Regions from separate parts of the uncultured Bradyrhizobium sp. genome, predicted to be linked through region 1. Evidence: predicted binding sites of a transcription regulator. Region 1 holds the regulator's gene; each other region holds the start of a gene.
What was found. The regulator LexA, encoded in region 1, represses DNA repair genes until DNA is damaged. The targets are predictions, from matches to a motif close to TGTTCNNNNTGTGTTCNG.
Positions count from the first base shown of each region.

Region 2: the regulator LexA is predicted to act here: its motif matches at 2,623-2,640, upstream of ruvC (crossover junction endodeoxyribonuclease RuvC).
Region 3: the regulator LexA is predicted to act here: its motif matches at 1,617-1,634, upstream of ACFE72_RS07675 (PA0069 family radical SAM protein).

Region 1 is NZ_CAXUNQ010000035.1:15,936-20,116, reverse strand. It holds gene ACFE72_RS16695 (hypothetical protein) at 1-1, shown strand, start outside; gene ACFE72_RS16690 (HAD-IA family hydrolase) at 89-718, shown strand; gene glp (gephyrin-like molybdotransferase Glp) at 728-1,939, shown strand; gene lexA (transcriptional repressor LexA) at 2,119-2,829, shown strand; gene ACFE72_RS16675 (ComEC/Rec2 family competence protein) at 2,842-4,181, opposite strand, start outside.
Region 2 is NZ_CAXUNQ010000040.1:504-4,684, forward strand. It holds gene ybgC (tol-pal system-associated acyl-CoA thioesterase) at 1-63, opposite strand, end outside; gene ruvB (Holliday junction branch migration DNA helicase RuvB) at 258-1,301, opposite strand; gene ruvA (Holliday junction branch migration protein RuvA) at 1,298-1,915, opposite strand; gene ruvC (crossover junction endodeoxyribonuclease RuvC) at 2,085-2,597, opposite strand; gene ACFE72_RS17800 (YebC/PmpR family DNA-binding transcriptional regulator) at 2,707-3,453, opposite strand; gene ACFE72_RS17805 (tripartite tricarboxylate transporter substrate-binding protein) at 3,802-4,181, shown strand, end outside.
Region 3 is NZ_CAXUNQ010000009.1:18,231-22,411, reverse strand. It holds gene ACFE72_RS07680 (ribonuclease HII) at 1-230, opposite strand, end outside; gene ACFE72_RS07675 (PA0069 family radical SAM protein) at 432-1,595, opposite strand; gene ACFE72_RS07670 (glycosyl transferase) at 1,765-2,334, shown strand; gene moaB (molybdenum cofactor biosynthesis protein B) at 2,429-2,992, opposite strand; gene ACFE72_RS07660 (neutral zinc metallopeptidase) at 3,114-4,046, opposite strand.

The DNA of each region.
Region 1 (4,181 bases):
ATCGGATCTGGTTCGGCGGACGCCGTTAACGTTGTCTGGCGCAGCGAGGGTTCTTGTCCGACCGCCGGTTCTCGCGCATACCGAGGCAATGCCCGCGCCCTTGCTTTCTCCCGGCTCTGCCGATGCGCTGCTGTTCGATCTCGGCCGCGTCGTGATCGACATCGATTTCGGCCGCGCCCTTGCCTGCTGGGCCGGCCATGCCGGCTGCGCGTCCGCGCGCCTGATCGAGCGCTTTTCGCCTGACGAGGCCTACAAGTGTCACGAGCGCGGCGAGAGTTCGGACACCGAATTCTTCGCCGCCTTGCGCGCCTCGCTCGGTATCGACATCACCGACGCGCAGTTTCTCGAAGGCTGGAACGCGATCTTCGCCGGCGAAATGCCCGACATCGCGCCGCTGCTGGCGCGGGCGGCGCGGCACCTGCCGCTCTACGCCTTTTCCAACACCAATCGCGCCCATGAGGCGCATTTTACACGCCGATACGCGGAAGTCCTCGGCCATTTCCGAAAGTTGTTCTTGTCCTCGACCATCGGGGTCCGGAAACCGGACCCCGATGCCTATGATCGTGTGGTGAAGGAGATTGGCGTGCCTGCGTCACGCATTGTGTTTTTCGATGATCTCGCAGAAAACATCGAGGGCGCGCGGGCGCGCGGGTTGGCCGTCGTTCATGTCGGATCAACCCGCGACGTGGCGGACGCGCTGGCCGCGCTGGGAATTTAGGAGATTTTGGTGGCACTGATGCCGGTGGCCGACGCGCTGTCAGCGGTTCTCGCGGGTGCCGAGGCTCTATCCCAGGAGATGGTCGCGCTCGATGCGGCGCATCACCGCGTGCTCGCACGCGACATCGCCGCACGAAGGACCCAGCCGCCGCAGGCGATGTCCGCGATGGACGGCTATGCGGTGCGTTCAGCCGACGCCTCAACGGTCGCCGCACGGCTGCGGGTGATAGGCGAGGTCGCCGCGGGCCGACCGTTCGAAGCGGCGTTGCACGCAGGAGAAGCGGTACGGATTTTCACTGGCGGGGTGATCCCGCAAGGCGCCGACGCCGTGGTGATCCAGGAAGATACGGTACGCGACGGCCCCATCATCTCCCTCACCGAACCGGCGGTCATGGGGCGGCATATCCGCCCGGCCGGCGTCGATTTCTGCGAAGGAGACGTGTTGCTGCGTGCCGGCCGCCGCCTCACCGACCGCGACCTGTCGCTGGCGGCAAGCATGAATTATCCGCAACTCGGCGTGCGACGCCGGCCCAAGGTCGCCGTGCTCGCCACCGGCGATGAATTGGTGATGCCGGGTTCGACGCCCGGCCCCGGCCAGATCGTATATTCGAACGGCTATGCGCTGCGGGCGCTGGCCCGCGCCGAGGATGCCGACACTGCCGACCTCGGCATCGCCGCCGATACGGTCGCGGCCACTACCGACGGCATCCGCCGCGCGCGAGATGGGGGCGCCGACATTCTCATCACCATCGGCGGCGCATCGGTCGGCGACCATGATCTGGTCAAGCGAGCGCTGCAGGCCGAGGGCGTTTCGATGGCGTTCTGGCGGATTGCGATGCGGCCCGGCAAGCCGATGATGCACGGCCGGCTCGGCTCCATGCGGGTGATCGGCCTGCCCGGCAATCCGGTGTCATCCTATGTCTGCGCCTTCCTGTTCATGGTGCCGTTGATTCGGGCGCTGTCGGGCCGTTCGGACGTTCATCATGCAACGGAAACGGCCGTGCTGGGACGCAATCTCGCCGCCAACGATGCCCGCGAGGACTATCTGCGCGCGCAGCTCGAAGAACGCTCCGACGGTGGTTTGGTCGCCACTCCCGTCAACCACCAGGACAGTTCATTGTTGGGAAATCTCGCTGCGGCGCGGGCGCTTGTGATCCGTTCACCGTTTGCTCCCGCGGCGTCCGCTGGATCGCCCTGCGTCATTCTCAGGCTGCCGACGTGATGCTCCACGCACCTGCCTTGCTCGAAAACTTCGTTTTGTTGACGTGAAATTAAGTGGTTGCGGAACACATATGGAACATATAGGGTCCGTTCATGATTTGTTTCGAGTAATTCGCCCGCAACGGAGTCTCCCCGACTTCTCGAAATCGAACGGCACTATCAAATTGAGGATTGGCCGAGATGCTCACGCGCAAACAATATGAACTCCTGCGATTCATCAATGAGCGGTTGAAGGAGGCCGGCGTTCCCCCGTCTTTCGATGAGATGAAGGACGCGCTGGATCTGCGTTCCAAGTCCGGCATCCACCGGCTGATCACGGCGCTCGAAGAGCGCGGCTTCATTCGCCGCCTCCCCAATCGCGCCCGCGCCATCGAAGTCATCAAGCTGCCGGAACTGTCGGGCAATGGCGGCAGCAACGGCCGGCGCGGCTTTACCCCTAGCGTGATTGAAGGCAACCTTGGCAAGGTCCGCCCCAGCACCGGCGGCAGTTCGGAGGACGATTCCAGCCGTCCGGTGTCGGTGCCCGTGATGGGCCGCATCGCGGCCGGCACTCCGATCGAGGCGCTGCAGACCCGCAGCCATACCATCAGCGTGCCGCCGGACATGCTCGGCTCCGGCGAACACTACGCGCTTGAGGTCCGCGGCGATTCCATGGTCGACGCCGGAATCCTCGATGGCGACATGGCGCTGATCCAGCGCAACGAGACCGCCGAAACCGGCGACATCGTGGTCGCGCTGATCGACGAGGAGGAAGCGACGCTAAAACGCTTTCGCCGCCGTGGCGCCTCGATCGCGCTTGAACCCGCCAACACCTCGTATGAAGTCCGCATCCTGCCGCCGAACCGGGTGCGGATTCAGGGCAAGCTGATCGGGCTCTATCGGAAGTATTGAGCGGGCTGGCGGCTAATCTTCCATCTGCAGATCGGCTTCGGCCGGGGTCGCGTCGAGGGGACGCGCCGCCGCGGGACCGGGATAGCTGTTTTCCGGTTCGGTTGGCTCGCCAGCCGCCGGCGACCAGGGGCGATCCGTCCCGTCCGGCTTGGCCGCATCGATCACAAAACCGCCCGGGGTTCGCCGCAAGCTGGTCGCAAGACGTTTTTGCAGCAATTCCCGGCCGATCACCAGCGCCTTGCATCCAAACGGAGCCTGTCGCGCTGTGATGATGACCGCGGCGCGTCCGCAATCATCCGACAGCGCCTCGGGCCGCAGCACCAGTGCTGCGAACGTCCCATCCGCCAACGGCGTCACGCAACCCGCTGCGTCGCAAGAGACGCCGCCGCTAAGCGAAACAGCCTCCGGGATCCGCGCGTCCGCGTCCGCTGCGAGCCATTCCTTGACCAGGAACGTATCCTTTGCAGTCCGCATCAGATGCAGGCGCCCGTCTTTGCCTCGCACGCCGACATTGCGCGCATCGCCCGAGATCAGAATGTCCGGCCGGGGCGCGCAGAGCGCCCATACAATCGCGATCCCAAGGGCGCCCGCGCCGCTCCAGCGCAACGGCGTCCTCAGCAGGCCGAACAGGATGATCCCCGCGGTCGCCGCAATCAGCGGCCCGGTGCCGAATGCCACCATGCGGCCGATGGCCCCGGGCAGTGCCGCGACCCATTGCGCGACCGTGATCATCCAGTCGATGCCGAATTCCATGATGCGCCAGAACACGCCGTCGAAGCCGAACGGCATCGCGACAAGGCCCATCATCCCGGCCGGCATCACCATCACCGACACCACCGGCATCGCCGCAAGATTGGCGACTACCCCGTACGGTGTCACGCGATGAAAATGAAACGCGGCGTAAGGCATGGTCGCAAGGCCCGCGACCAGCGATGCCAGCGCCAGCATCGCAATCTCGCGCCCACCCCATAAGGCAGCCCGCGCGGTGGCCGAATGGTCCGTCGCAGCGAACAGCGCTGGCATGCCCGTCTGTACCAGCGCTACCAGTCCCAGCGTCGCTGCGAACGACATCTGGAAGCTCGGATGCACCAGCGCTTCCGGCGCAATCGACAGCACGATCATCGCTGCCACCGCCAGGGTGCGGAACGTCACCGCGCGGCGGTCGACCATGACCGCAATCAGAACCACGGCGGTCATGAAGAACGATCGCTGAGTCGCAACCTCGGCGCCGGACAGCAGAAGATAAAACAGAGCCGCCGCCAGCGCCGCGGCGGCAGACCACTTCTTGATCGGGAACGTTACCGTCAAGGTCGGAACCAGAGCCAGCGCTGCACGGACCGCGAAGAACACCA
Region 2 (4,181 bases), on a different contig from region 1:
ATAGACGCGGAGCTGCAGGTGGTGGCGGCCGTCGGCGATCAAGCCGTCGAGATGGGAGGTCATGAAATAAGTCCCGTCAAAGTGCGGCGGCCAACGACAGCCGCGCGGCCACCGCAAGCAGCCGCTTGTCGCGTGTTTCGTTCCCCAACGCAGCGCAGTGGTGGGCGCAGAGCCGGGGCCGTATGGAGCGCCGGCGTTTGGTGCGATCCCCGGTTTTGCGAAACAGCGCTACGCGCTGCATCGCGCCGGAACACACGTCACTCCTCTTCTCCAGTTCCGAACAATCCGAACTGCGCCGGGTCGCGCGCGGGCTCGGCGAGGCCGAGGTGCCGGAACGCGTGCGAGGTCAGCAGCCGGCCGCGCGGGGTGCGCTGCAGGTAGCCGCACTGGATCAGGAACGGCTCGATGATGTCCTCGATGGCGTCGCGCGGCTCCGACAGCGCCGCCGCCATGGTTTCCACGCCGACCGGGCCGCCGCCGTAATTCATCGCGATGGTGGAAAGATAACGCCGGTCCATGGCGTCGAGGCCGGCGGCATCGACTTCGAGCGCGGCAAGCGCGGTGTCAGCGATGGCGCGGTCGATCGAGACGGCGTCCGCGGCGGAGGCGAAATCGCGCACCCGGCGCAGCAGCCGGCCGGCGATGCGCGGGGTGCCGCGGGCGCGGCGCGCGATCTCGTTGGCGCCATCCGGCGTCATGCCGACCTTGAGCACGCGTGCGCCGCGGGTCACGATCTTTTCCAGCTCCGCTTCGGTGTAGAAATTCAGCCGCACCGGAATTCCGAAGCGGTCGCGCAGCGGGTTGGTCAGCAGGCCCGCGCGGGTGGTGGCGCCGACCAGCGTGAATTTCGCAAGCTCGATCTTGACCGAGCGCGCCGCCGGTCCCTCGCCGATGATGAGGTCGAGCTGAAAGTCCTCCATCGCCGGATAGAGCACTTCCTCCACCGCGGGACTGAGGCGATGGATCTCGTCGATGAACAGCACGTCGCGCTCTTCGAGATTGGTCAATAGCGCGGCGAGATCGCCGGCCTTGGCGATGACGGGACCGGAGGTGGCACGAAACCCGACGCCGAGTTCGCGCGCCACGATCTGCGCCAGCGTGGTCTTGCCGAGCCCGGGAGGACCGACGAACAGCACGTGGTCCAGCGCCTCATTGCGCTTTCGCGCGGCCTCGATGAAGATCGCCAGGTTGGCGCGGGCCTGCGCCTGGCCGACGAATTCCGACAATAGCTGCGGCCGCAGCGCGGTGTCGGCGCCGTCATCGGCGCGGCGCTCGGGGGTGACGATGCGGGCCGTGGTCACCGCGCCAGTTCCTTCAAGCCCAGCCGGATCAACTGCGCGGTCTCGGCATTCTCGCCGGCGATGCGCGAGGCGCCGGCGATCGCGGCGGCGGCCTGCGGCTGGCCGTAGCCGAGATTGACCAGCGCGGAGATCGCGTCGGTGACCGGGCGCGGCGCGCGGGATTCGTCGATGCTGCCGGCCAGATGCACCAGCGCCGGATCGACATTCGAAAACGCCGGCGCCCTGTCCTTCAATTCGGTGACGATGCGCTCGGCCACCTTGGGGCCGACGCCGGGCGTGCGCGCCACGGCGGCCCTGTCGCGCAGCGCGATCGCATTGGCGAGATCGGACGGCGGCAGGGTGCCGAGCACGGCCAGCGCCACCTTGGCGCCGACGCCCTGCACGGTCTGCAGCAGGCGGAACCATTCGCGCTCGATGTCGGTCGAGAAGCCGAACAGCCTTATCTGGTCTTCGCGGACGTAAGTCTCGATCGACAGCACCGCCGCCTCGCCCCGCGCCGGCAGCGCCTGCAGGGTGCGGCCGGCGCAATGCACCTGATAGCCGACGCCGCCGACGTCGAGGATCACGTAATCCTCGCCGTAGGAATCGATCAGGCCCTTGAGCTTACCGATCATGCTGGCCTCGATCGCGCAACAAGCACGGCGTCGTCCCCGCGAAGGCGGGGACCCATACACGCCGTCGTCACATTGAGGCAATGTGGCTGACGCCTTTTCTTACTTCGCACGTCGGTGGTTATGGGTCCCCGCCTTCGCGGGGACGACGTGTGGAAAGGGCGTGCTCCGCTCATGCGCCCGCCACCTTCAGCCGCAGCGCGGCGCTGCCACGGTGATGCGCATGGGTGATGGCGATCGCCAGCGCGTCGGCGGCGTCGGGGGATTTCGGATCGGCCTTGGGCAGCAGGATTTTCAGCATCACCAGGATCTGGTTCTTGTCGGCATGGCCGGCGCCGACCACGGTCTTCTTGACCTGGTTCGGCGCATATTCTGAAACCGGTATCCCGAACATCGCCGGGCTCAGCATGGCGACGCCGCGGGCCTGGCCGAGTTTCAGCGTCGCGACGCCGTCCTTGTTGACAAAGGTCTGCTCGACCGCGGCCTCGGCGGGGGCGAAATCGCCGAGCACTTCTGTCAGCCCCTGATGGATCGCCAGCAGCCGGCGTGCCAGCGGCAGGTCGTCCGGCGGATTCACCGAGCCGCAGCCGATGAAGCTGAGCCGGTTGCCGGACGTTTCGATCACGCCCCAGCCGGTACGGCGGAGGCCCGGATCGATGCCGAGGATGCGAATCGGTGGTGTCATGCGCCAGTGATACCGCCGCAGCGGCAGGAACGAAATAGCAACGGGCTGCCGTCCCACACTCGGTTGTCATCCCGCGCAAGCGACACCGGTTTTGTCGGCGCGGTGTACCCTACCCGCCCACCTTGCTCATCAGCGCGTCCGATACCTCGAAATTCGCATACACGTTCTGCACGTCGTCGTGCTCGTTGAGCAGGTCGATCAGCTTCAAGAGCTTTTCGCCGGTCTCGTCATCCACCGGCACGGTGTTTTGCGGCTTCCAGGTCAGCCCGGCCTTGCGGGCTTCGCCGAATTTGGCCTCCAGCGCCTGGGCCACCTCGCGAAAGGTTTCCTGCGAGGCGTAGATCTCGTGGCCGTTGTCGGATGACACCACGTCGTCGGCGCCGGCCTCGATGGCGGCGTCCAGCATGGCGTCCTCGGAGCCGACCTTCGCGTCGTATTCGATGATGCCGGTGCGGTCGAACATGAAGGCGACCGAGCCGGTCTCGCCGAGATTGCCGCCGGATTTGGTGAAATAGGAGCGGATGTCGGAGGCGGCGCGATTGCGGTTGTCGGTGAGCGCCTCGACGATGACGGCGACGCCGCCGGGGCCGTAGCCCTCGTAGCGGATTTCGTCATAACTTTCGGCCTCGCCGCCGATCGCCTTCTTCACCGCGCGCTCGATGGAATCCTTCGACATGTTCTCCTGCCGCGCCGAGATGATCGCGGCGCGCAGCCGCGCGTTCATGGCCGGATCGGGCTGGCCGAGCTTGGCCGCCACGGTGATTTCCCGCGCCAGCTTGGAGAACAGCTTGGATTTCTGCGCGTCCTGCCGGCCCTTGCGGTGCATGATGTTCTTGAACTGGGAATGTCCGGCCATGCGGGTCTCGTCGCTGCGTTTCAGGATGCGAATGGGGTGAAGGCGCGGCGTTATAGGCCGCAAAACCGTTAAAATCAAAGATATGTTGACCATGACTTCACCGGGCGATGCGAGGCCCTGTGCCGGCGATAACGGTGACCGCGCCGTCGGGCTTGACCCGGCAATCCATCCCCTTCGAAACGGCTCTTTCCGAAGATGGATGGATACGCGGGTCAAGCCCGCGTATGACGAGAGGTGTGAATCCGGCGGGGCCTGTCCCGGCCATCCACGTCTTGCAGGCTCTCAACAAAGAACGACGCGGATGCCGGGCACAGGGGCCGGGCATGACGAACAGCGGGAGGGGCATCCATGAAACGGCGCGATTTCATCAAGGCGGCGGTTGGCGCAGCGGCGGTGTGGCCGGCCACGGTTCGGGCGCAGACATTTCCGTCGCGCTCCATCACGCTGATTGTGCCGTTCGCGGCGGGCGGGCCGACCGACGTGCTGGCGCGTATTCTTGCCGAGCATATGCGGGGGACGCTGGGCCAGACCGTGCTGATCGAAAACGTCACCGGGGCGTCCGGCGCCATCGCCGGCCTGCGCGCCGCGCGGGCCGCGCCGGACGGTTATACGCTCACCATCGGGCACTGGGGCACGCATGTGCTCAATGGCGCGGTCACTTCGCTGCAATACGACGTGCTGAACGACTTCGAGCCGGTGGCGCTGGTCGGCAACGGACCGCAGCTCAT
Region 3 (4,181 bases), on a different contig from region 1:
GTCAACCGTTTCGAATCATCGATACCTTTGGGGATGCGCTTGGGATCAAGCACGACCGCCGCGGCAACCACCGGACCCGCCAGCGGCCCGCGGCCCGCCTCGTCGCAGCCCGCAACCGGCCAGACCCCGCGCTTGATCAGCGCCCGCTCGCGCCTGAAGCTCGGCGGCGCAATGGCGATGACGCCCTTCGGCAGCTTGGCCGGACCTTGTCTGGACTTTTCCCGAATCATGCCGGGATGGTGCTTCGCAGATTCCCGCGGCGCAACCGGGAACCCGGCTCAATGCCCGTTATTCAAGGGTCCCTGTTTCCGGGCGCGATGCAGCGTGTGCAATGCTCGCGGCCCCGGATCGTACCAAGCGCGGCGTTCCGTTACGGTTCCGGCTCAGCGGCGCCGCAAGAGCGCTGCGCCGCGTCCGGCGAACCGGGGCTCCTAAAACAGGCTCAACTGCTGCCCGCTGCGCTTGGGCCGGACGAAATGGTCGGTGGTCAGCTTCGAGCGTCGCTTGTTCAGCCCGAGCTTCTCGCAGGCGATCTCGAAACGGCGGCCGATCATCCAGGCCATTGGGCCGGTGCCCTTCATCCGCGTGCTCCACTGCGAATCATAATCGCGGCCGCCGCGCATGTCGCGGATCAGCGTGAAGACGTGACGATAGCGGTCGGGATAATTCGCCATCAGCCATTCGCGGAACAGCTCGCGCACCTCGAGCGGCAACCGCAGCAATACATAGCTCGCTTCCCTGACGCCGGCATGAGCCGCGGCGTCCAAAATGCGCTCGATCTCGGAATCGTTGAGCGCTGGAATCACCGGTGCCACCATCACCGTGGTCGGAATGCCGGCTTCCGACAATTGCCGCAGCGCCGCCAGCCGCTTGGCCGGCGACGAGGCCCGCGGCTCCATGGTGCGGGCGAGTTTCGGATCGAGCGTCGTCACCGACAGCGCCACCTTGGCGAGATTGCGCTTCGCCATCCGCGCCAGAATATCGACATCGCGCGTCACCAGCGCCGACTTGGTGACGATGCCGACCGGATGCCCGGCGCGCTCCAGCACGTCGAGAATGCCGCGCATGATCTTTCGCTCGCGCTCGATCGGCTGATAGGGATCGGTATTGGTGCCGATCGCGATCATCCGCGGCTCGTAATCCTGCGCCGCCAGTTCCTTGGCCAGCAGCGCCGGCGCGTCGGGCTTGACGAACAGTTTGGATTCGAAATCCAGACCCGGCGACAGGCCGAGAAAAGCGTGGGTCGGCCGCGCGAAACAGTAGACGCAGCCATGCTCGCAGCCCCGGTACGGATTGATCGAACGGTCGAAGCCGATATCGGGCGAATCGTTGCGGGTGATCACTTTTCGCGCGGTATCGATGGCGACCGTGGTTTTGAACGGCGGCAGTTCGTCGAGGCTCTGCCAGCCGTCGTCGAACGCGACCCGCGCTTCGGCTTCGAACCGCCCGCTTTCGTTGGACTGCGCGCCGCGGCCACGCCGCCGCTCGCGCTCGATTGCGACCGCCAGTTCGGGAAAAGCAGAAGGCGCACCCGCCGGTTCGGAGGGCGCCGTGACCGGCGGGTGCTTGAGGGCGGCAGAGGATGCTCGACTCATGTCCTCAACATAGCATGTCGATAGAACAAATCAAGAACACCGGGTCCGGCGATAGCGGGAGTAATGGCGGCCGATTGCGAATGCCGCAAAATGCTGCATTGGGGCGGGCTGTTTTGGGCGCCACAAGGTGATAACAGTGCGGCGTTTTGTCAAAAGGCCGCCACGAGCCATGCTGAGTGTCATCATCCCCACCGAAGGCGTCGAACAGCCCGCGGTCGCCACGCTGGCAGCGCTGGTACCGGGTGCGGCGGCCGGCGTGGTGCGCGAGGTGCTGCTGGTCGACCGTTCAGACACCGGCGTGATCGAACGCGTCGCTGACGTGGCGGGATGCCGTTTCCTGCCGTTCACCGGATCGCACGCCGCAGCGCTGGCCGCCGGCGCCCGGCAGGCGCGCTCGCCCTGGCTGATGTTCCTGCATGCTGGCGCCGTGCTTGACGCCGGCTGGATCGATGAGACCGCGCATTTCATCCACGGAGTCTCGGTCAGCGGCCGTCCCCGCGCCGGGATTTTCCGTTACGCGCGCTCGCCCTATGCGGATACGCGCCTGCGCGACAGTTTGAAGTATATCGCCCGGATGATTGCCGGACCGTCCGCCGATCAGGGGCTGCTGATTGCCCGCGATCATTACGACCGCCTCGGCGGCTACGCGCCGGACGGCCGCCGCTCCGAGGCGCGGCTGTTGCGGCAGCTCGGCCGCTCCGCGCGCACGCAATTGCGCAGCCGCATCATGGTGGCGTGATTCAAGAGGCCGTAGGTTGGGTTGAGCGCAGCGAAACCGACACGGGCATCGGCGAAGACGATGGGTATCGCTTTCGCTCCACCCCGTCCTAGGGCTAACCCGCCGCGCCCTTTACCTTTCCCCGGCGCAAATGCTCGTCCAGCCGCGGCATGATCTCGACGAAGTTGCAGGGCCGCGTGCGGTAGTCGAGCTGGTGCGCAAGAATGCCGTCCCATCCGTCGCGGCAGGCGCCGGGCGATCCCGGCAGGCAGAAAATAAACGTCGCCCCGGCGGTGCCCGCGGTGGCGCGGCTCTGGATCGTCGAGGCGCCGATCTTGGCGTGGCTCAGCATGTGGAAGGCAATCGAGAAACCGTCCATGCGTTTTTCGAACAGCGGCTCGATCGCCTCGGGCGTGACGTCGCGGCCGGTAAAACCGGTGCCGCCGGTGGTGACGATTGCGTCGATGCCGGGCTCGGCGATCCATGCGCTGACGATCAGGCGAATCGCATCGACGTCATCGGTGACGATCTTGCGCGCGGCCAGCGTGTGGCCGGCGGCCGTGAGCCGGTCGACCAGAATCGTGCCGGATTTATCGTCGTCGAGCGAGCGCGTGTCGGAAATCGTCAGCACCGCGATGTTGAGCGGGATGAATTGCTTGGGCTCGTCGATCGAGGACATTGCTTCTAGTTCAACGTCATGGCCGGACTTGTCCCGGCCTTCCACGTCTTCTCCGAGATGCCGCACAGACGCGGATGCCCGGGACAAGCCCGGGCATGACGGTTAGTGCAATCGAGCATCCTCACAGCCGGTCCGCGCCGAACGTGTTGCAGGCCTGTACCGTGCCCTGCTGGTAGCCGGTCATGAACCAGCGCTTGCGCTGCTCGGCCGAGCCATGGGTGAAGGAATCGGGCACCACCCGGCCCTGCGCCTGACGTTGCAGCGTGTCGTCGCCGATGGCGGTGGCCGTCTGCAGCGCGGCATCGATATCGCCGGCTTCGAGGAAGCCCGGACGCTTCTTCTCCTCGCGGTTGACCCAGACGCCGGACAGGCAATCAGCCTGCAGCTCGACCTTCACCTGCAGCGCGTTGGCCTCCGCCTTGCTGCCGGCCTGCTGCTGCAACCGCGTCACGCGCGGCAGGATGCCGAGCAGGTTCTGGATGTGATGGCCCGCTTCATGGGCGATGATGTAGGCCGCGGTGAATTTGCAGGCGTTGCCCGAGCAGCCGCGGAAGCGCGTCTCGACCTGGCGAAAGAAATTGGTGTCGAGAAAAATCTGTTTGTCCGGCGGACAATAGAACGGCCCCATCGCCGCCTGCGCCATGCCGCAGCGCCCGCCATTGGTGGCGTTGCGGAACAGCACGATGCGCGGGCCCGAATAGGATTGTCCGCTGGCCTGGAAAATTTCGCTCCAGCGATCGTCGATCTCGCCGAGCACACCGGAGATCATGCTGCCCATTTCGTCGGCCGGCGCGCCGGTCTTGGCGGGCGCGGACCGGCGGTCAGATTGATAACTTGGCGATTGGCCGCCGGTGAGAATTTCCGCGCCGCCCATCAGGATGCGCGGATCGATGCCGAACGCCCAGCCTACCAGGCCGAGCACGATGATGGTGCCGATCCCCAGTCCGCCGCCGCCCATCGGCAAACCAAAGCCGCCTCCACCGCCCATGCCGCCGCCATCGTCACCGCGACGGTCGTCGATGTCGTCGCTGCGGCGGAAGTCATCATAACGCATGGCGCTTTCCTCATCCCGGCGGGTTGGGGCCGATCTGCCCATCACTCAACGCAGCAGGCACGTAAAATTTCCATCCCGTTAATCAATAACCCGCGGGGCAAAAATTGCCTAGCTTGATTGATGAACGGACGCGCG